Regions from separate parts of the Pseudomonas sp. LARHCG127 genome, predicted to be linked through region 3. Evidence: predicted binding sites of a transcription regulator. Region 3 holds the regulator's gene; each other region holds the start of a gene.
The links. The regulator FliA, encoded in region 3, starts transcription of late flagellar genes. The targets are predictions, from matches to a motif close to CTAAAGTTTNNNNNNNNNNNGCCGNTAA.
Positions count from the first base shown of each region.

Region 1: ACIPQ1_RS27525 (methyl-accepting chemotaxis protein) is a predicted target of FliA. The motif match lies at 1,711-1,738, and genes of this name have one in related genera.
Region 2: ACIPQ1_RS12195 (methyl-accepting chemotaxis protein) is a predicted target of FliA. The motif match lies at 1,544-1,571, and genes of this name have one in related genera.

Region 1 covers NZ_JBIXJT010000025.1:14,222-21,155, forward strand. Annotated here, with positions in the region: gene clpB (ATP-dependent chaperone ClpB) at 1-922, shown strand, start outside; tRNA gene ACIPQ1_RS27505 (tRNA-Asn) at 1,237-1,312, shown strand; tRNA gene ACIPQ1_RS27510 (tRNA-Pro) at 1,320-1,396, shown strand; tRNA gene ACIPQ1_RS27515 (tRNA-Lys) at 1,402-1,477, shown strand; tRNA gene ACIPQ1_RS27520 (tRNA-Pro) at 1,572-1,648, shown strand; gene ACIPQ1_RS27525 (methyl-accepting chemotaxis protein) at 1,793-3,418, shown strand; gene ACIPQ1_RS27530 (NAD(P)/FAD-dependent oxidoreductase) at 3,576-4,874, opposite strand; gene ACIPQ1_RS27535 (DUF3094 family protein) at 4,935-5,108, opposite strand; gene ACIPQ1_RS27540 (MOSC domain-containing protein) at 5,161-5,688, opposite strand; gene ACIPQ1_RS27545 (DUF1780 domain-containing protein) at 5,685-6,311, opposite strand; gene ACIPQ1_RS27550 (LysR substrate-binding domain-containing protein) at 6,635-6,934, opposite strand, start outside.
Region 2 covers NZ_JBIXJT010000006.1:94,970-101,903, reverse strand. Annotated here, with positions in the region: gene ACIPQ1_RS12205 (APC family permease) at 1-936, shown strand, start outside; gene ACIPQ1_RS12200 (ester cyclase) at 1,023-1,487, shown strand; gene ACIPQ1_RS12195 (methyl-accepting chemotaxis protein) at 1,710-3,671, shown strand; gene ACIPQ1_RS12190 (ABC transporter ATP-binding protein) at 3,715-4,470, opposite strand; gene ACIPQ1_RS12185 (FecCD family ABC transporter permease) at 4,464-5,525, opposite strand; gene ACIPQ1_RS12180 (ABC transporter substrate-binding protein) at 5,522-6,706, opposite strand; gene ACIPQ1_RS12175 (TonB-dependent siderophore receptor) at 6,771-6,934, opposite strand, start outside.
Region 3 covers NZ_JBIXJT010000011.1:19,741-26,674, forward strand. Annotated here, with positions in the region: gene ACIPQ1_RS19000 (protein-glutamate methylesterase/protein-glutamine glutaminase) at 1-966, opposite strand, end outside; gene ACIPQ1_RS19005 (chemotaxis protein CheA) at 1,015-3,276, opposite strand; gene ACIPQ1_RS19010 (protein phosphatase CheZ) at 3,305-4,090, opposite strand; gene ACIPQ1_RS19015 (chemotaxis response regulator CheY) at 4,109-4,480, opposite strand; gene fliA (RNA polymerase sigma factor FliA) at 4,648-5,391, opposite strand; gene fleN (flagellar synthesis regulator FleN) at 5,388-6,218, opposite strand; gene flhF (flagellar biosynthesis protein FlhF) at 6,334-6,934, opposite strand, start outside.

The DNA of each region.
Region 1 (6,934 bases), on a different contig from region 3:
CTCGAAGATGCTCGAAGGCGAGCGTGACAAGCTGCTGAAGATGGAAAGCCTGCTGCACCAGCGCGTGATTGGCCAGGAAGAAGCCGTGGTGGCAGTGTCCAACGCCGTGCGCCGGTCCCGCGCCGGATTGTCGGACCCTAACCGTCCGAGCGGCTCGTTCATGTTCCTCGGCCCGACCGGTGTCGGTAAAACCGAGCTGTGCAAGGCACTGGCCGAGTTCCTCTTCGATACCGAGGAGGCGATGGTGCGCATCGACATGTCCGAGTTCATGGAGAAACATTCCGTGGCACGGCTGATCGGTGCACCACCGGGTTATGTTGGCTACGAGGAGGGCGGCTACCTGACCGAGGCCGTGCGTCGCAAGCCGTACTCGGTGATCCTGCTCGATGAGGTCGAGAAGGCGCACCCGGATGTGTTCAACATCCTGCTGCAAGTGTTGGAGGATGGTCGCCTGACCGACAGCCACGGGCGCACGGTGGACTTCCGCAACACGGTGATCGTGATGACCTCCAACCTGGGCTCGACGCAGATCCAGGAGCTGGTGGGTGATCGCGAGGCGCAGCGCGCGGCGGTGATGGACGCAATCTCTACCCATTTCCGGCCGGAGTTCATCAACCGGGTCGACGAAGTGGTGATCTTCGAGCCTTTGGCCCGGGATCAGATTGCCGGCATTACCGAGATCCAGTTGGGCCGCCTGCGCAGTCGCCTGACCGAGCGCGAGCTGAAACTGCAATTGAGCGATGAGGCGTTGGACAAGCTGATCGCGGTGGGTTACGACCCGGTCTATGGCGCTCGGCCGCTGAAGCGGGCGATCCAGCGCTGGATCGAAAACCCGCTGGCGCAGCTGATTCTGTCGGGGCGCTTCATGCCGGGGGAAACCGTGACCGGAACGGTGGAGAACGACGAAATCGTCTTTAACTGATAGCCGGGACTGCTGGCAATTGAAATGGCCTTGCCTTGCGAGGCCATTTTTTTCATCAGGCCGTTGAACTCAAAGGAAAAGGCTTGTAAAGTGCGCCCCGCAGTACGTCACCCCAAGGGTTACTTCTCACTGGGAAGGAATCCAAAATAAGTTGCAAATCATTGTCTTGAAAGCAATTTAAGGGGTTGACAGAGGTTTTGAAAATTGTAGAATAGCGCGCCTCAGACACACGAACGCAGCGATGCAGACGGTGAAAGAGGTTGAAGCGAGATTCAACGATGTAGCTTCAAATTGCAGTAACTTGAAATATCAGTTCCGTGATAGCTCAGTCGGTAGAGCAAATGACTGTTAATCATTGGGTCCCAGGTTCGAGTCCTGGTCACGGAGCCATTTCAATCGGGGTATAGCGCAGTCCGGTAGCGCGCCTGCTTTGGGAGCAGGATGTCAGGAGTTCGAATCCCCTTACCCCGACCATATTTGGGTCGTTAGCTCAGTTGGTAGAGCAGTTGGCTTTTAACCAATTGGTCGTAGGTTCGAATCCCACACGACCCACCATTTTTGAAACCAGCTCGCTGGAATCGAATCTTAAGATCAGAGGCCAAAAGCACTGATCGAGGAAGGCGACTTGCAAAGGTCGCCTTTTTTTTACCGGGGTATAGCGCAGTCCGGTAGCGCGCCTGCTTTGGGAGCAGGATGTCAGGAGTTCGAATCCCCTTACCCCGACCATATTAAAAATCCTCGTATCGAAAGATACGGGGATTTTTTTTGCCTGGAATAAAGTGGATTGACTTAAGTCATCGTACAACTTGCCGATAACCCACCGACAGGGGCCCGGCCCCACCTCGGGCCAACAATAAAAAAGGCACCCTTATGTTTCTTCGTCAGTTGAATATCGCCCCTCGCGCCGCGCTGGGGTTTGCCTTGATCGCCGTGTTGGTGGCATTGCTCGGGGTGTTTGCGCTGGGGCAGATGTCGAGCATTCGTGACAGTGAAGTCGCCGTGGAAACCCAATGGCTGCCTAGCATTCGCGGGGGTGACGAGATTCGCGAGTGGATGTTGCGAATCCGCACGATCTCCCTGCGCATGGCCCTGGACCAGGATCCGAAGAACATCCCGGTGTATCGCGGACAAATGGACACCCGCGACAAGGAGCTGGGTGAAAAAATCGCGGCTTACGAAAAACTCGTCATGACGCCTGAAGGCAAGGCCCTTTACGACCAGTTCAAGCAAACGTTCGCTGCGTACCGTACCGGTATCGCGCAATCCTTCACCCTGGCGGAACAGGGGCGTCGGGATGATCTGATCAAGTTGCTGCTGGTGGACATGAAGACCGTGGTGGACGGTTCCGGCAAGCAGCTCAACGATCTGGCGGAGTTGTTCTCCAAGCAGGTGTCCATCGAGAGCCAGAAGTCCCAGGAGCACTACGCCAATTCCCGCATGATCGTCAGCCTGTTCATTGTGCTTGCCGCCCTGGCCACGGTGGCCCTGGCCATGTTGCTCACGCGCAGTATCGTCAAGCCCCTGGGCGAGGCGCTGAATGCTGCGGAGAGCGTTGCCCGGGGTGACTTGACCCGGCCGATCGAAACCCACGGCAACGACGAAGTCAGCCGTTTGCTCAAGGCGTTGGCGGCCATGCAGCAGAATCTGCGCGAGACGTTGCAGGGCATCAGCGGCTCGGCCGCGCAACTGGCCACGGCAGCCGATGAGCTGAACGCCGTCACGCTCGACAGCACCCACAGCCTGCAGCAACAGAACAACGAAATTGAACAGGCTGCCACCGCCGTCACCGAGATGACCACCGCTGTGGAGGAGGTTGCACGCAATGCGGTTTCCACTTCCGATGCCACGCGTCAGTCCAGTGAGTCGGCATCCCTGGGGCAGCAGCGGGTCAGCGACACGGTCGAGGCCATTGGCGCCCTGGCTAACGATGTGCAAGTGACCGGCGGCCTGGTGCAATCTTTGGCCAACCAGTCGCAGGATATCGGCAAGGTGCTGGACGTAATCCGCGCCATCGCCGAGCAGACCAACCTGCTGGCCCTCAACGCGGCCATTGAAGCGGCCCGGGCGGGAGAGAGTGGACGTGGCTTCGCGGTGGTGGCCGACGAGGTGCGGGCGCTGGCTTATCGCACGCAGCAATCGACCCAGGAAATCGAGCAGATGGTCCAAGGCATGCGCAGCGGTGCCACCCAGGCACTCGATTCCATGCAGGCCAGCTCCAGTCGTGCGGCAAGCACCCTGGCGATGGCGGAGCGGGCAGGGGAAGCGCTGCACACCATTACGGCGTCGGTCAGCGAGATCCATGAGCGCAACCTGGTCATCGCCAGTGCTGCCGAGGAGCAAGCACAAGTGGCCCGCGAGGTCGATCGCAACCTGGTGAACATTCGTGATTTGTCGGTGCGCTCGGCTTCCGGCGCGGATCAGACCAGTGCCTCCAGCCACGAGTTGTCGCAACTGGCGAATTCGCTGCGCACGATGGTGCAGCGGTTTCAGGTTTGATCGGTGGATAGCTTGGACAGTTATCCTGCCCGAGCTTAAGTATTGACTGCGCCGCCCTCATCGCGAGCAAGCTCGCTCCCACAGGGTGATCGCACTCAACTGTGGGAGCGAGCTTGCTCGCGATGGCGGTGGATCATTCGACCTTAGTGCTGCTGACTTAATGCAGCTTCAGCCGAGGCTCGGTCCCGCGGCCGATCTTGCTGCCCAGCATCAGCATGGCCGTGCGGAACATGCCGTACAACGCCATCTGGTGCATGCGGTACAACGACACATAGAACATCCGCGCCAGCCAGCCTTCGAGCATCACGCTGCCAGTCAGGTTGCCCATCAGGTTGCCCACCGCCGAGAAGCGCGACAGCGAGATCAGCGAGCCGTAGTCGGTGTATTTGTAGTCGGGCAGGGCCTTGCCTTCGATCCGCAGTTTCAGGGATTTGGCCAGCAGCGAGGCTTGCTGATGCGCGGCCTGGGCGCGGGGCGGAACGTTACGATCGCTGCCGGGTTGCGGGCAGGCGGCGCAGTCGCCGAAGGCAAAGATGTTTTCGTCGCGAGTGGTCTGTAGCGTCGGCAGCACTTGTAGCTGGTTGATCCGGTTGGTCTCCAGCCCGTCGATATCCTTGAGGAATTCTGGCGCGCGAATCCCGGCCGCCCAGACCTTCAAGCTCGCGTCGATCACTTTGCCATCTGCCGTAATCAGGCTGTCGGCGGTCACCTGGCTGACAGCAGCGTTGGTCATCACGTTGACGCCGAGTTTTTCCAAAGTCTTGTGCACCGGTCCGCCGATGCGTTCTGGCAGTGCCGGTAACACCCGTGGGCCGGCCTCGATCAGGGTGATGTGCATGTTCTCCGGTTTGATCCGGTCCAGGCCATAGGCGTGCAGTTCGTGGGCGGCATTGTGCAGCTCGGCCGCCAGTTCGACCCCGGTCGCGCCGGCGCCGACGATGGCGACGCTGATGCGCTCGACGATATCGGTCTGCCCGGCGTGGGCACGCAGATAGTGGTGGAGCAATTGCTGGTGGAAGCGCTCCGCCTGTTTGCGGGTGTCGAGGAACAGGCAGTGTTGCGCCGCGCCTTCGGTGCCGAAATCATTGGTGGTACTGCCGACGGCAATCACCAGGGTGTCGTAGCCCAATTCCCGGGCTGGCAGCAGCTCGATGCCCGCCTCGTCATAGGTGGCGGCCAGCTGGATTCTCTTGCGCTCGCGATCCAGGCCGCTCATGCGCCCCAGTTGGAACTCGAAGTGGTTCCATTTCGCCTGGGCAACGTAGTTGAGTTCGTCTTCGGAAGAGTTGAGGGAGCCGGCAGCCACTTCGTGCAGCAGGGGTTTCCAGATGTGGGTCAGGTTCGCGTCGACCAGCATCACACTGGCCGTGCCGCGCTTGCCCAGAGTCTTACCCAGACGGGTAGCCAACTCCAGGCCGCCGGCGCCGCCGCCAACGATGATAATACGATGAGTCATGGGGATATCTCGCAAGGCTAAAGGAATTCGGTGCCGTTACCCGCGCGAGCATCAAGCGGCTCATAGCGTCAGGTAACTGATCAGTCGGCTCAACAGGCCCAGGCCAATCGTGATGGCCAGTACCACCACCAGGAGCATCCACGGCCGGAAAGGCCGGCGCTCGACTCGGTGCTGGGACAGTTGCAGGTACTCTTCGACATGCTTCTGGTCGTCTGGGTTCAGGCGGCTGGTCATAAAGGCCTCGTCAGGTAGACGTTGCGGAATGTGAAGACGTTACAGCGTCCGGCTAGCCGGCATTGAAAGCAGCATAGCCGCTCGCCGGAACGGGTTCGACGGCCAGGGGGTCGTCCAGGCGAATGATTCCACTTTTTAACACCCGGGCGGTGATTCCGCCATGGCCGCGTACGGCCTGGAATGTACCTTCGCCGAGGTTTCGCTCCAATCGGGCGCAGGGCTGGCACCAGCCGGTGGTTTCAAAAATGGCCTGGCCGATGCGAAAGCGCCGGCCCTTGAGGCTGAACAGATTGATGCCGCTGACCACTATGTTGCGCCGCAGCGCCTGTGGCAGCACCGGCTGGTCCTCGGGGCGGCCCACCAGCGCGCTGATCACGCCCAGGTGCTCCCATTGGATCAGCGTGACTTGCCGCGCATTGCGCACACCGGGGCGGGCATGATCGCCGGTCAGCCCGGCCTCCAGGCGCGCCTCCACGGCGTCCAGTTCGATCATCGGTGCGTGGCCTTGGGGGCGCACGCCGATCCAGCGCACACGGCCCTGTTGCGGCACGGCGGCGATCAGTTCCTGCAATGGGCTCACAGGCTGATCCCCACATCGAAGACAATGCTGCGGCCCAGGTTGCCCCGCAGGAAATCCGGCGCATCGGGATGAGCGAACAGCACCCGGGCAAACGTCGGCCCCACCAGCGACAGCGAGCGCCAGCCCTGGCGCAGGTATTCGGTGGGCGGTGGAAAGTGACTGTTGAGGTCCAGCACTTCGCGCTTGAGACTGGCGAAGGCGATGATGTCCAGATCGCCCAAGTCCATGCCGCGCTCGGTGTAGTTGTGGGCTTTCTTGCGCAGCGTCGGGGCCAGGCGCAGCAGGAACTCATTGGCCGGGATCCGCCTGGGCTTGGCTTCGCGCCGCACCAGTTGGCTCAGGGAAAAGGCGCTGCGGCGGCGTTGCAGTTCATCGCGCCATTCGTCATTGAGGCGACGGCCCTCGTCGAGCACGAAAAACACCTCGAAATTGGCATCGCGAAACAGCACGTCCGGCGGCTCCCCGGCCGGAGCGAACTCGTCGGCCCGATAAGGCACGTTCAGCCCTTGCAGCAGACGCTGGCAGACCCAACGCTCACGCTCCCATTTGCGGGCATTGGAAAGAAAGGCGTTGGCTTGCTCGGCCGCGATGGTCAGCAGGCGTAAGTAATCGGAGTCATCCATGAGCCCAAGCTTAGCGTTCAAATGTGGCCAAAAAAAATAAAGCTGCTGTGATGGGGCGAAATTTTCGCTCAGGCAGGTAATGCTGTTCGCTTGAAGCCCAGCAAGAGCAGAAGGCAGGTCGAGCTTTTTATGCCCCTGCGCCATCGCCATCGCGAGCAAGCTCGCTCCCACACTTGATCTTCAGCCGCCACAAAACTCATGTACACCGCAGACCCCATTGTGGGAGCGAGCTTGCTCGCGAAGAGGACAGCACATTCAACATCATCGTTGACTGTAATGCCGCCTTCGCGAGCAAGCCCGCTCCCACAGGATGAGCATTAGCTTCAGGCAGGGCCCGGCAGGCCATCCTGTTCAGCCTGACGCGCCAACCAGGCGCAGAAAAGATCCAGTTTCTTGCTGTGTTGCGCGCTGCGCTTGGCAATGTAGGAGTAGCGGCTTGGCTGAAATCCGAACGGTGCCACCAGGCGACCCAGGCGAATGTCATCGGCCACCAGGTGCCATGGCGCGACACCAATCCCCAAGCCGGCAATCGCCGCCTCCAACGTAAAGTAATAGTGCTCGTATTCCAGTCCGGCCGGCGCGCTGGCGGGGTATCCCATCGCATCGCCCCAGTTCGCCCAGGC
Region 2 (6,934 bases), on a different contig from region 3:
CTGGTCGGGGCTTTGCTGATCGGCGGCTATTTGCTGATTTTCGAGCGCCACCAGCCCTTGAGCGTGTTGTTCGACACGTTCGATATTTCCATCGATGGGGAGTACTGGCCGGCCTTCCTGGCCGCGTCACTGGCGGGGATGTTCCTCTATTATGGTTTTGAAGCCTGCGGCGATGTCGCCGAGGAAACGCCCAATCCTAGCCGTCAGGTCCCCAAGGCCATGCGAATGACGATCTGGATCGGCGGTGCTGCTTCGATCTTCGCCGCCCTGGCCTTGATCCTGGCCGTGCCTGATATTGCCGCCGTTGTCTCCGGGCAGGACAAGGATCCCATGGCCACGATATTTGGCGCGGCGTTCGGTCCGGTCATGTCCCGTGTGGTCATGGCGGTGATCACGGTCTCGTTCGTTTCCTGTGTGCTGAGCTTGCAGGCATCCGCCAGCCGCTTGTTGTATGCCTACGCTCGAGACGAAATGCTCATGGGCAGTGGTGTGCTGAAGAAACTCTCCCCGACGACCCATGTGCCGACTGCCGCCCTGATGGTCTGCGGGGTGCTGCCGGCAATCATCGTGTGTGTCGGCTTTTATCTTCAGAACGCCATCGCGCTGGTGGTGAGTTTTGCCGCCATCGGTATCTACCTGGCGTTCCAGATGATCGTCGGGGGAGTGATGTATGCCCGTCTCCGGGGCTGGACACCCAAGGGCCAGTTCACCTTGGGACGTTGGGGCTGGCCGGTGAACATCGCTGCGCTCTGCTATGGCTTGTTCGCCATCGTCAATATGTCCTGGCCGCGTACGCCAGATGCGCCTTGGTACGTGAACTACGGCATCGTGTTGGTCGGCGCCATCGTGATTCTCGTCGGCCTCGTCTACATGGTCGTGTTTCGTCCCTACGAGAAGGGTACCGCTCCGGCGTCCGATGCCTGGAAAAAAGCCTAGGAACATGACGGCCTGCCGCCGGGCGCGGCAGGCAAATTCCTCTGATGAGAAAAGGTGAACATTTTATGACGTCTCGAATCCATTCGATGCTGTTGGGGTTGCTCCTGATTCTGGCCAGCCATGGGGTTTTGGCGGCCAGTCAAAACGATACCCTGGGCGTGATCCATGACTACATGAAGGCTTGGAGCGCTCGTGATGCGGAGGCTGCGGCGAAGTACTTCGCCGAGGACGGTGAGTTTCTCGACGCCTCGGTGGGAACACCCCAGGTCGGCCGGGAAAATGCCAAGACCCAGGTGATCGAAGTGTTCATGCGCGCAGTGCCGGATCTGCAATGGACGATGCTGGGCGAGCCGATCATCAACGGTGACAGCATTGCCTTCGAATGGGAATTCAAAGGGCACAATACCGGGCCTTGGAGCACCGAGACCCCAGCCACCCAGCGCCCCCTCAGCTTCAAGGGGGTGAGTTTCATCCGGCTCAAGGAGGGCAAGATTCTCACGCAGCACGACTACTATGACGCCCTGGGTTTCAACAAGCAGCTCGGCTGGTAGTTCCATGTTTGGATGCTTACCGTTATCTGTCGAAAACTTGATCCTGATCAAGGCAAATAAACATTCCCGCTTCATGACCGTTATAAGTGCCAAGCGGAGCAATAACAGGGGTGATGGCTATTTGGTATTGCGTTAAGATCGCCCCACGTCAGCGTGTATAACAACCCTCATACAACAAGTTCACGCGTCATTAATTCAATATGAAATGAGGCTTGAACGGAAATGCTCAGGAATGCACCGCTGCGTCTGAAACTTTTATTGATCCTGCTACTTCCCCTGTTGGGATTCTTGTCCTTGGCCGGCGTCTTTATCGTGGACAACTACAAGACCCTGCGCGATATGGACGCCACGGTCGCCGCCAGCGCCACGGCACAGAAGTTGAGTCAACTGATCACGGTATTGCAGCGCGAGCGCGGCGCCAGCGGGGTTTTCCTGGGCAGCGGCGGCAAGTCCATGGGTGAACGGATGGCCCAGGCGCGCCAGGATTCCAATGCCTCGGCCAAGGTGGTGCGTGGGTTGTCTGGGTCGGACAGTGCGCAATTGGACAATGTTCTCCAAGCACTGGACCAGTTGCCCGTCATTCGTGGGCAAGTGGATAAGTTGGGTATCAGCAGCACCGAATCCGGTGTTCGTTATACCGAGATCATTCAAGCGCTCATGGGCTATACCCACTCTTTGGAAGCGACGATCAACAACGCCACCATTGTTCATGCGCTCAATGCCCTCAATCAGTTTATCGAGATGAAAGAGCGGGCCGGACGCGAACGGGTCGTGCTGGGCCTGGTATTCAGCCAGGATCGTTTCGATGAGACCTTGTTGTCGCGCTTTAGCCGCAATCTTGGTGAGTTCTCTGCGTATTCCGACGCGTTCCGCCGCCAGGCCCAACCCGTCTTGCTTCAACAGTTCACCGAGCAGATGCTCAAGCCCGCTGCGGTCGAAGTCGGTAAGTTGCAGCGCCTGGCTTTCGAAGTGCCATTGGGCCAGTCGCTGGGCATCAAGCCAGAGGCCTGGTTTGAACTCTCCACTCAGCGCATCGATATGATGAGCCAGGTGGAAGACGCCCTCGGTCAAAGCATCAGCCGCTTGGCGATTCACGGCCGCGATGAAGCAAGTCGTGCGTTGTGGCTGACCGTCGCTGCGGTCGTCGTGGCGCTGCTGGCGGTGACGGTGTTGTCGTATGTGATCATCCGCCTGATTGATCTGGCGGTGCGCGATGTGAACCAGGCCCTGAACGGCCTGGCACAGCGTGACCTCACCGCCAGGGCCACCTATGAAGGCCGCGATGAGTTCGGCCAGATCTCGCGCAACCTCAATCGCATGGCGCAGGAGATCAGCGAGATCGTGCAGGAAATCGGCAACGCCACGGCGCAAGTGGCCACCGCCGCGCAAGAGTCTTCCACGGTGACGGTCCAGACCAGCATGAGTGTCGAGCAACAGCGCCAAGGCACCGAGCTGGTGGCCACGGCGATCAATCAGATGAGCGCCACGGTGCGCGAGGTGGCGCAAAGTACCAACGATGCGGCGCACATGTCGCAACAGGTCAACCTCAGCACGGCCCAAGGGCGCGTGGAAATCGAAAGCACCATCGGGCTGATCCGCCAATTGTCCGGGCAGGCCGAGGAGACCGCGCAAATCATTGATGATCTCAAGCTGGAAAGCGATGCCATTTCCTCGGTGCTCGATGTGATTCGCGGCATTGCCGAACAGACCAATCTGTTGGCGCTCAATGCGGCGATTGAAGCGGCGCGGGCCGGTGACCATGGCCGCGGTTTTGCGGTGGTCGCCTCCGAAGTGCGCACCCTGGCACAAAAGACCCAGGAGTCCACGGGCAACATTCAACAGATGATCAGCAACCTGCAGGCCGGTTCGGATCGTGCGGCGCTGTCCATGCAGCAGACCCTGGACAAGGCCCAGGACGGGGCGAGCAAAGTCGAGCGCGCGGGGGAGTTGCTGGTGGAGATCGCCGAGGGGGTGGCGACGATCAGCGACCGTAACATCCAGATCGCCTCCGCGGCCGAAGAGCAGAGCGCGGTGTCCGAAGACATCAATCGCAACGTGAACGAGATCAACGACCTGGTGATCCAAGTGAGTGCCGGCGCCGAGCAGACGGCCATCACCAGCCAGGAACTGGCGCGCCTGGCCGAGCACCAGCAACAGTTGGTCAATCGCTTCAAAGTCGCCTAGCTCTTGCAACCTCGGGCCTTCGACGCAAGGCCCGGGTGTGCGCTCAGACGATGTCGTCGATCAGGATATGGAGCTCGCCGCGGCTGCATTGCTCGATCCGCGCCTCGACCTTGTAGACCTTGCGCAGCATCGATTCGCTGATCACCTCGGCGCTTGGGCCGCTGCCCTGGGCGGTGCCGTCGGCGATGACCAGCACCTGGTCGGCAAAGCGCAGCGCCTGGTTCAGGTCATGGATGGCGATGAACACAATGACCTGGCGTTTGCGCGCCAGGGCCCGCATGAAGTTCAGCACCTGGACTTGCCGGTGCATGTCCAGGGCGCTGGTCGGTTCATCCATCAGCAGGATTTCCGGTTCGCGCACCAGGGTCTGGGCGATCGACACCAGTTGCTGCTGTCCGCCGCTGAGCTCGCCGAGATTACGGAACGACAGTTCGGTGATGCCCAGCGCGGCGAGAATGTCATCCACCAACTTCAGTTCATCATCGTGGACGACCCAGCCCGGCGTAAGCTGCTTTCGCGCCAGCAACACCGACTCGTACACCGTCAACCGGGCGCTGGCGTTCAAGCCTTGGGGCATGTAGCTGATGCCCTGCGGTCCCTTTTTCGAGTCTTCCAGAACCACTTGCCCGGGGCCGTCGATCAAGCCGGCCATGCGCTTGAACAAAGTGGATTTGCCCGCTGCGTTGGGGCCGACCACCGCCACCACCTGGCCGCCGACAAAGGCTGCCGTGGTCACGCCGTGAATGACCGTGCGCTGGCCGTAGCGTGCGCCGAGATTCTCCAGCCGGATCGTTACCATGAGTTTTTCTTTCCGCCGAGAATCAAGGATATGAAGAAGGGCACGCCGATCAGCGACGTCACCACGCCGATGGGGAAAATCGCCCCGGGAATCAGGGTTTTGCTGATCACCGAACTGGCGGACAGAATCAGTGCGCCGGTCAGCAGGGACGCCGGCAGGAAGAACCGCTGGTCTTCACCGATCAGCATTCGTGCGATGTGCGGTCCGACCAGGCCGATGAAGCCGATGGTGCCGACAAAGGCCACCGGGAACGAGGCGAGCAGGCTGACCATGATCAGCGTTTGAAAGCGCAGGCTGCGCACGTTGATGCCGAAACTCGCGGCCTTGTCGTCTCCCAGGCGTAGCGCGGTCAAGGCCCAGGCACGCCGGGCGAAAATCGGCAGGGTGACCAGGATCACCAGGCAGATCACCCCGAGCTTGGGCCAGGTGGCTTTGGTCAGGCTGCCCATTGTCCAGAACACCACGGCGGCCACGGCTTGCTCGGTGGCAAAGAATTGCACCAGTGCCAGCAGCGCGTTGAAGGTGAACACCAGGGCGATGCCGAGCAGCACGATGGTCTCGGCAGTGACACCACGGCGCAGGCTCAGGAAGTGGATCAGCAAGGCCGACAGCATGGCCATGATGAACGCGTTCAGCGGCACCATGTACTGCGCCGCCAACGGGAACAAGGCCACGCCAAATGCCAGGCCCATGGCAGCACCGAAACTGGCGGCGGCGGAAATGCCCAGGGTGAACGGACTGGCCAGCGGGTTGTTGAGGATCGTCTGCATCTGCGCGCCGGCCAGGGACAACGCCGCACCGACCGCAACGGCCATCAGCGCCACGGGCAGGCGGATATCCCACATCACCACGCGGACCTGGGGCGATGCGCTGTCCGGTGAAAACAGCGCGCCGAGCACTTCGTCGAGGCTGTAGCGCGCCGGCCCGAGGGCCAGGTCAAGCAGCACGCTGCAGATCAGCAGCAGCGCGAGCCCGCCAAGGATAAGCCGCTTGCGCAGCACCAGGCGTCGGTAGGTGTCACGTTGCATCACCAGGGTTTCGTTCAGCGTGGTCATGGCTTGTCCTCGGCCTGGCGCAGGCTGACGGCGTAGCCCGGTTCATAAGGGACCGGCAGGAACTGCTCGTGCAATTGGCGGAACGAGGCGTCCGGGTCCAGGTCGGCAAACAACGTGGGGTGAAACCATTTGGCCAATTGCTGGATGGCGACGAACTGATAGGGGCTGTTGTAGAACTGGTGCCAGATGGCGTGGAACGCCTGGTCGTCCTGAGCCTTGATGCCGGCATAGGCCGGCCGCTGGGTGTACCACGCCAGTTTTTGCCTGGCTTGGGCCAGGTCCGCCCCCGGGCCGACGCCGACCCAATGGCCGCCAGGGGCAAAGGCTTCCCAGTTGGCACTGGTGACCACCACCTGCGCCGGGTTGGCGACCACCACTTGCTCGGCGTTCAACTGGCCGAACGTGGTGGGGATGATGCCTTTGGCAATGTTGTCGCCACCGGCCATTTCGACGAACAGGCCGAAGTTCTCGTTGCCGAAGCTCAGGCAGCAATCATCGGTGTAGCCGCCGATGCGCTCGATGAAGACCTTTGGCCGGGCCGGGTGGCGCGCCTCGATGACGTCGGTGACGCGTCGAATCTGCTGGTTGCGAAAGTCGATGAACGCCTCGGCCCGGGCTTGCTTGCCGAACAATTGGCCGAACAGGCGCATGGTCGGCTCGGTGTTCTGCATCGGGTTGTTGCGAAAGTCGACGTAGACCACCGGGATGCCCAAGGCGTCGAGCTTTTCGATGTAGCGCGCATCCTCGGTGGCGTGCTGGGCTTCGATATTGAGGATGATCACATCCGGACGCTGGGAAATCGCCTGCTCGATGTCGAAGGTGCCGTCCTCGAAGCCACCGAAGGTCGGGATCTTGGCGATGTCGGGATATTTGCGCAGGTAGGCGCCGTAGGTGTCCGGATCGGACTGGATCAGGTCCTTGCGCCAACCAACGATGCGTTCGATGGGGTTTTGCGTGTCCAGCGCCGCCACCAGGTACAACTGGCGACCTTCGCCGAGGATCACCCGCCGGACCGGGAGGTGCACCTTGACCTGGCGCCCGAGCAGATCGGTCACGCTGCCCAGGGCCGGATCCGTCTCGGCGGCGACAGCGTTGCGTGGCGCCAGGGAAAACAACGACAAGCCGAGCCACCCGGCGAACAGCAGGATGGCGAGCGTGTGATGACGCAAAACGGTAACCATGGTTCAGGCCTTTACGGAAGCCGACCGGGACAACGGCGCAAACCGCCGTCCCGGCCTGCGGGTTTCAGAAATCAACGGTGGCGGACAACAGCAGCGTGCGCGGTGCGCCTTGGGAAAACGCACCATAGGAGGCAACCCCCGACCAGTAGGCGCGATCAAACACGTTCTGCACCGTGGCGCGAAAAGTCGTGGGCCGCTCGGCGATGCGCGTGGCATAGCGGGCGCCGA
Region 3 (6,934 bases):
GGCGCCCATGCCGGTCAGCACCACTGCCAAAACTTTGTCGCCGTAGGACTTGGCGGCGGAACCGAAAGTAATGTCCACGCAAGGCTTGTAGTTCAGACGCTCATCGCCCGGCAGGATTTTCACCGCGCCGCGGCCGTCGATCATCATCTGCTTGCCACCCGGTGCCAGCAACGCCAGGCCGGGGCGCAGGATGTCGCCATCCTCGGCTTCCTTGACGCTGATGTTGCACAGCTTGTCCAAGCGCTCGGCAAATGCCTTGGTGAACGCCGCCGGCATGTGCTGGATCAGCACGATGGGGGCCGGGAAGTTGGCGGGCAATTGAGTCAGGACCCGTTGCAGCGCCACCGGGCCGCCGGTGGACGTGCCGATCGCCACCAGTTTGTAGGCTTTGCGCTTGGGTGCCGGCGACGATGCACTGGCAGGCGCCGAACGCGTCGGCGCAGGTGCCGGGGCGCTACGCACCGGTGCAGGATTGAAGCTGCTCGAAGCCGTCGGCGCAGGCGCAGGCGCCGGGCTTGGCGCCGCAACCGGGGCGGGTGCCGGCGCGCTGTAGGCACTGACACGGCGATTGCTGCGGGAAATGCTGTGGACCTTCTCGCACAGCAACTGCCGGACCTTGTCCGGGTTGCGCGAAATGTCTTCGAAATTCTTCGGCAGGAAATCCACCGCGCCGGCGTCCAGCGCATCGAGGGTCACCCGGGCGCCTTCATGGGTCAGGGAGGAGAACATCAAGACCGGGGTCGGGCAGCGCTGCATGATATGCCGCACGGCCGTGATGCCGTCCATCATCGGCATCTCGTAGTCCATGGTGATCACGTCCGGCTTGAGTGCCAGCGCCTGATCGATCGCCTCTTTGCCGTTAGTCGCGGTACCGACGACCTGAATACTCGTGTCCGCTGAAAGAATTTCCGAGACGCGGCGACGGAAAAAACCCGAATCGTCCACCACCAGGACTTTAACTACCATAAACACTCCGTTAGACGAGACGCGGCCCTGGGCCACGCCCCTCCAGAATCAAATACGCCGGGCGGCGTAACGCTTGAGCATGCTTGGCACATCGAGAATCAACGCGATGCGGCCGTCGCCGGTGATGGTGGCGCCGGACATGCCCGGGGTGCCCTGGAGCATCTTGCCCAACGGCTTGATGACCACTTCTTCCTGGCCCACCAACTGGTCGACGACAAAGCCGATCCGCTGGGTGCCCACCGAAAGGATCACCACGTGGCCTTCGCCTTGCTCGACGTGAGCAGCGGAGCTGACCAGCCAGCGCTTGAGGTAGAACAGCGGCAGCGCCTTGTCCCGCACGATGACCACTTCCTGGCCGTCGACCACGTTGGTGCGCGACAGGTCGAGGTGGAAAATCTCGTTGACGTTGACCAATGGGAAGGCGAAGGCCTGGTTGCCCAGCATCACCATGAGCGTCGGCATGATCGCCAGGGTCAACGGGACCTTGATGACGATCTTCGAGCCCTGGCCCTTGGTCGAGTAGATATTGATCGAACCGTTGAGCTGGGAAATCTTGGTTTTCACCACGTCCATGCCCACGCCACGGCCCGACACGTCGGAGATCTCGGTCTTGGTCGAGAAGCCCGGGGCGAAGATCAGGTTGTAGCACTCGGTGTCGCTCAGGCGGTCGGCGGCGTCCTTGTCCATCACACCGCGTTTCACCGCGATGGCACGCAGCACGTTCGGGTCCATGCCCTTGCCGTCGTCGGAGATCGACAGCAGGATGTGGTCGCCCTCCTGCTCAGCGGCCAGGATCACCTTGCCGCCACGGACCTTGCCCGAGGCTTCGCGTTCTTCCGGCGACTCGATGCCGTGGTCGACCGCGTTGCGCACCAAGTGGACCAGCGGGTCGGCCAGGGCCTCGACAAGGTTCTTGTCGAGGTCGGTCTCTTCACCCACCAGTTCCAGGTTGATTTCTTTCTTGAGCTGGCGAGCCAGGTCGCGAACCAGGCGCGGGAAGCGCCCGAAAACTTTCTTGATCGGCTGCATCCGCGTCTTCATGACCGCGGTTTGCAGGTCCGCCGTGACCACGTCAAGGTTCGACACGGCCTTGGACATGGCTTCGTCCTGGCTGTTGAGGCCCAGGCGCACCAGGCGGTTACGCACCAGCACCAGCTCGCCGACCATGTTCATGATCTCGTCCAGGCGCGCGGTATCGACCCGAACGGTGGTCTCGGCTTCGCTGGCCGGTTTTTCCGCTGGCGGCGCAGCCGGCGCAGCACGGGCAGGCGCCGGGGCGGCGGCAGGATTGGCGGGCTCGGCCTTGGGCTCAGGTGCCTTGGCGGCGGGTTTAGGCGCGGCCTTGGCCGCTGGCGCAGCAGTGGCGGTGGTGCCGGCAGCAGGGGCAGCCGTGGCCTTCCCGACTTCTGTGAACTTGCCTTTGCCGTGCAGTTCGTCGAGCAGCGATTCGAATTCATGATCGCTGATCAGGTCGCTGCCAGCCGCGGCGGCAGCCGGCTTGGCTGGCGTCGGCGCGGAAGCGATGGCCGAATCCAGGGCGTCAACGGCAAAGGTGCCCTTGCCATGCAACTGGTCGAGCAAGGCTTCGAATTCGTCGTCGGTGATGTCCGAGCTGTCGCCCGCCGCTTTCGGGGCGGCCGGGGCTGCTGGCGGGACAACGGCATCTGGCGCGAACTGGCCCTTGCCGTGAAGCTGGTCGAGCAGCGACTCGAACTCGGCATCGGTGATTTCGTCGCTGCCAGCCCCATTGCTGGCCGGTGCAGCCGGCGCAACCTGAGCGGCCGGCGCTTCGGCCTGGGCCTTGACGGCACTCAGGGAGTCCAGCAACTGTTCAAATTCGTTATCGGTGATGTCGCCCGATTCCTCGGCGACCGGTTCTTCAACCACCGCCTCGGCAACCGGCGCGGCTTCGTCAGCCGATTGCGGCTCGGCCAGGCGTGCCAGCGCGGCGAGCAGCTCGGGGGTGGCTGGGGTAATCGGCGAGCGCTCACGCACTTCGCTGAACATGCTGTTGACCGCATCCAGCGCTTCGAGCACCACGTCCATCAATTCCGAATCAACGCGACGCTCACCCTTGCGCAGGATGTCGAACACGTTCTCGGCAATGTGACAGCACTCCACCAGCTCGTTGAGCTGGAGGAAGCCGGCGCCTCCTTTTACAGTGTGGAAACCGCGAAAAATTGCATTGAGCAGATCCGCATCATCAGGTCGGCTTTCCAGCTCGACCAGCTGTTCGGACAGTTGCTCTAGAATCTCGCCGGCCTCAACCAGGAAATCCTGAAGGATCTCTTCATCGGCGCCGAAGCTCATTAATGGCTGCTCCTAAAATAGGGCTAAATCAAAATCCAAGGCTGGACAGCAAATCGTCCACATCGTCCTGACCGGACATAACGTCTTCTCTTTTATCGGCATGAATTTGCGGACCTTCACCCTGAGAGAGATGTTTTTGTGGATCTTTTTCGGCAAGCATCGCTTCACGGTCGTGTTCGATGCCTGCAAAGCGGTCGACCTGGCTAGCCATCAGCACCAGTTTGAGCAGGTTGCTTTCCACTTCGGTGACCAGTTGGGTCACACGCTTGATCACCTGGCCGGTCAGGTCTTGATAGTCCTGGGCCAGCAGAATGTCGTTGAGGTTGCTGGCCACGGCGCGGTTTTCGCTGCTGCTGCGCGTCAGGAAACCGTCGACCCGACGGGCCAGCTCCCGAAATTCTTCAGCACCGACTTCGCGACGCATGAACCGGCCCCAGTCGGTGCTCAAGGCCTGGGCCTCTTCACTCAGGCCATTGACCAGCGGCGTAGCGCTTTCCACCAGGTCCATGGTGCGGTTGGCCGCCGCCTCGGTCAGCTTGACCACATAGCCCAGGCGCTCGGTGGCGTCGGTGATCTGCGAGACTTCCTCGGCCTGCGGCATGTGCGGGTCGATCTGGAAATTGACAATCGCGCTGTGCAGTTCACGCGTGAGCTTGCCCACTTCCTGATACAGACCACGGTCACGGGTCTGGTTGAGCTCATGGATCATTTGAACCGCATCGCCAAAGCGACCTTTTTCAAGGCTGTCGACCAGTTCGCGGGCATGTTTTTTCAGGGTCGATTCGAAATCGCCCATTGAAGATTCGTTGTCCATAGCTCCCCCGTGGCGCCGTTAACCGATGCGTTCGAAGATTTTTTCGATCTTCTCTTTCAACGCCTGGGCCGTGAAGGGCTTGACCACATAGCCGTTTACACCGGCCTGGGCCGCTTCGATGATCTGCTCGCGCTTGGCTTCGGCAGTCACCATCAGCACCGGGAGGTGCTTGAGTTTTTCGTCGGCGCGCACATGGCGCAGCAAGTCGATACCGGTCATGCCGGGCATGTTCCAGTCAGTCACCAGAAAGTCGATGCTCCCGCTGTTGAGGACCGGAATGGCTGTGACGCCATCATCCGCCTCGACCGTGTTGGTGAACCCAAGGTCACGCAACAGGTTTTTTATGATCCGCCGCATCGTTGAGAAGTCATCAACGATGAGGATTTTCATGTTCTTGTCCAATTCGACCTCCAAGCAGTCTTAAACGCGCCCAGCACCTGGACGCGCCATTTCAATCAATTCCGGCACAACACTCGACAACGGTCTGGAGCACAACGGATGGAAACTGACCCGGCAACGCCATGCCAGTCCCGCTCGCAGTGTCCCCACACTGCCTGTCAGCGCGCTCGCCACTCCCCCAAACGGCCCCGCAAGCGGGCCGCGCACTGGCTGTGTAACTGGCTGACCCGAGATTCGCTGACCCCCAGGACCTCACCGATTTCCTTGAGGTTCAGCTCTTCGTCGTAGTACAGCGCCAAGACCAGTCGCTCACGTTCCGGCAAATTGGCAATCGCATCCGCCAGCGCGCTCTGGAAACGTTCATCTTCCAGGTCACGTGACGGCTCCATGTGAGCACTCGCGTTATCCTCATGCAGCCCTTCGTGCTCGCCGTCCTGCAAGAGGTCGTCGAAGCTGAACAGGCGACTGCCCAAGGTATCGTTCAAAATCCCGTAATAATCATCGAGACTCAACTGGAGTTCGGCCGCAACCTCGTGATCTTTAGCGTCACGCCCAGTTTTAGCTTCGATTGCCCGAATCGCGTCACTGACCATGCGGGTATTGCGGTGCACCGAACGCGGCGCCCAATCGCCCTTGCGGACTTCATCGAGCATCGCCCCGCGAATGCGAATACCGGCATAGGTCTCGAAACTGGCGCCCTTGCTGGCGTCGTATTTGTTCGACACTTCAAGCAGGCCGATCATGCCGGCCTGGATCAAGTCCTCGACCTGGACACTGGCTGGCAACCGCGCCAGCAAGTGATAGGCGATACGCTTGACCAGTGGCGCATAACGCTCGATCAATTCGTATTGGGCGTCCCGTGCCGATTTTTTGTAGAGATGGTTGTAACCGCTGGCTGTCATAACACGGGCCCTGCTGTTTGTTGCACAAGACGCTCGACGAAAAACTCCAGATGCCCGCGGGGGTTGGCCGGCAGTGGCCAGGTATCGACCTTCTGGGCGATCGCCTTGAACGCCAGCGCGCATTTGGAACGTGGAAAGGCTTCATAAACGGCACGTTGCTTCTGGACGGCCTTGCGCACGCTTTCGTCGTAAGGCACTGCACCGACGTATTGTAGGGCGACGTCCAGGAAGCGATCGGTGACCTTCGTCAATTTGGCGAACAGGTTGCGTCCTTCCTGCGGGCTCTGGGCCATGTTGGCCAGGACGCGGAAGCGGTTCATGCCATAGTCGCGGTTAAGCAGTTTGATCAGGGCATAGGCGTCGGTGATGGACGTCGGTTCGTCGCAGACCACCAGCAGCACTTCCTGGGCGGCGCGCACGAAACTGACGACCGAGTCGCCGATGCCGGCCGCGGTGTCGATCACCAGCACATCGAGGTTGTCGCCGATGTCGCTGAACGCCTGGATCAGGCCCGCGTGCTGCGCCGGGGTCAGGTGAACCATGCTCTGGGTGCCGGAGGCAGCCGGCACGATGCGAATCCCGCCCGGCCCCTGCAACAGCACGTCGCGCAGTTCGCAACGGCCTTCGATCACGTCCGCCAGGGTGCGTTTGGGGGTAAGCCCCAACAACACGTCGACGTTCGCCAGGCCCAGGTCGGCGTCCAGCAGCATGACCCGTCGGCCAAGCTCTGCCAGAGCCAGGGACAAGTTCACTGACACGTTAGTCTTCCCGACGCCACCTTTGCCGCCGGTCACCGCGATCACCTGTACGGGATGCATGCTGCCCATGTTCGTTCTTTACCTTGTCTTCTTAGACGGAGGCCACATTACTGGCTGCGCGTTCGCATACGGAACAATGCATGGCAGACCATCGATGTAGGTACAAAAAATATTCATGATTACCTCAGCCGACCTGCTTGGTCGGGCTGTGGTAGATGTCAGCGAACATGTCAGCCATGGCTTCCTCGCTGGGTTCTTCCTGCATTTGCACACTTACGGCACGACTGACCAATTGATGACGGCGCGGCAGATGCAAATCATCCGGGATCCGCGGCCCATCGGTCAGGTAGGCCACCGGCAGTTCATGACCGATCGCCAGGCTCAACACCTCGCCCAGGCTTGCCGTTTCGTCCAGCTTAGTCAGGATGCAGCCGGCCAGCCCGCAGCGTTTGTAGCTGTGATATGCGGCGGTTAGAACCTGTTTTTGGCTGGTGGTTGCCAACACGAGATAATTTTTTGACTTGATACCGCGTCCGGCCAGGCTTTCGAGCTGCATGCGCAGGGCCGGATCGCTGGCTTGCAGGCCGGCGGTATCGATCAGCACGACGCGTTTGCGCAGCAGCGGCTCCAGCGCCTGGGCCAGGGATTGGCCCGGATCCACATGGGTCACCGACACATTGAGGATGCGGCCCAGGGTCTTGAGTTGTTCCTGGGCACCGATACGGAAACTGTCCATGCTTACCAGGGCGATGCTCTGGGCGCCGTACTTGAGTACATAACGGGCG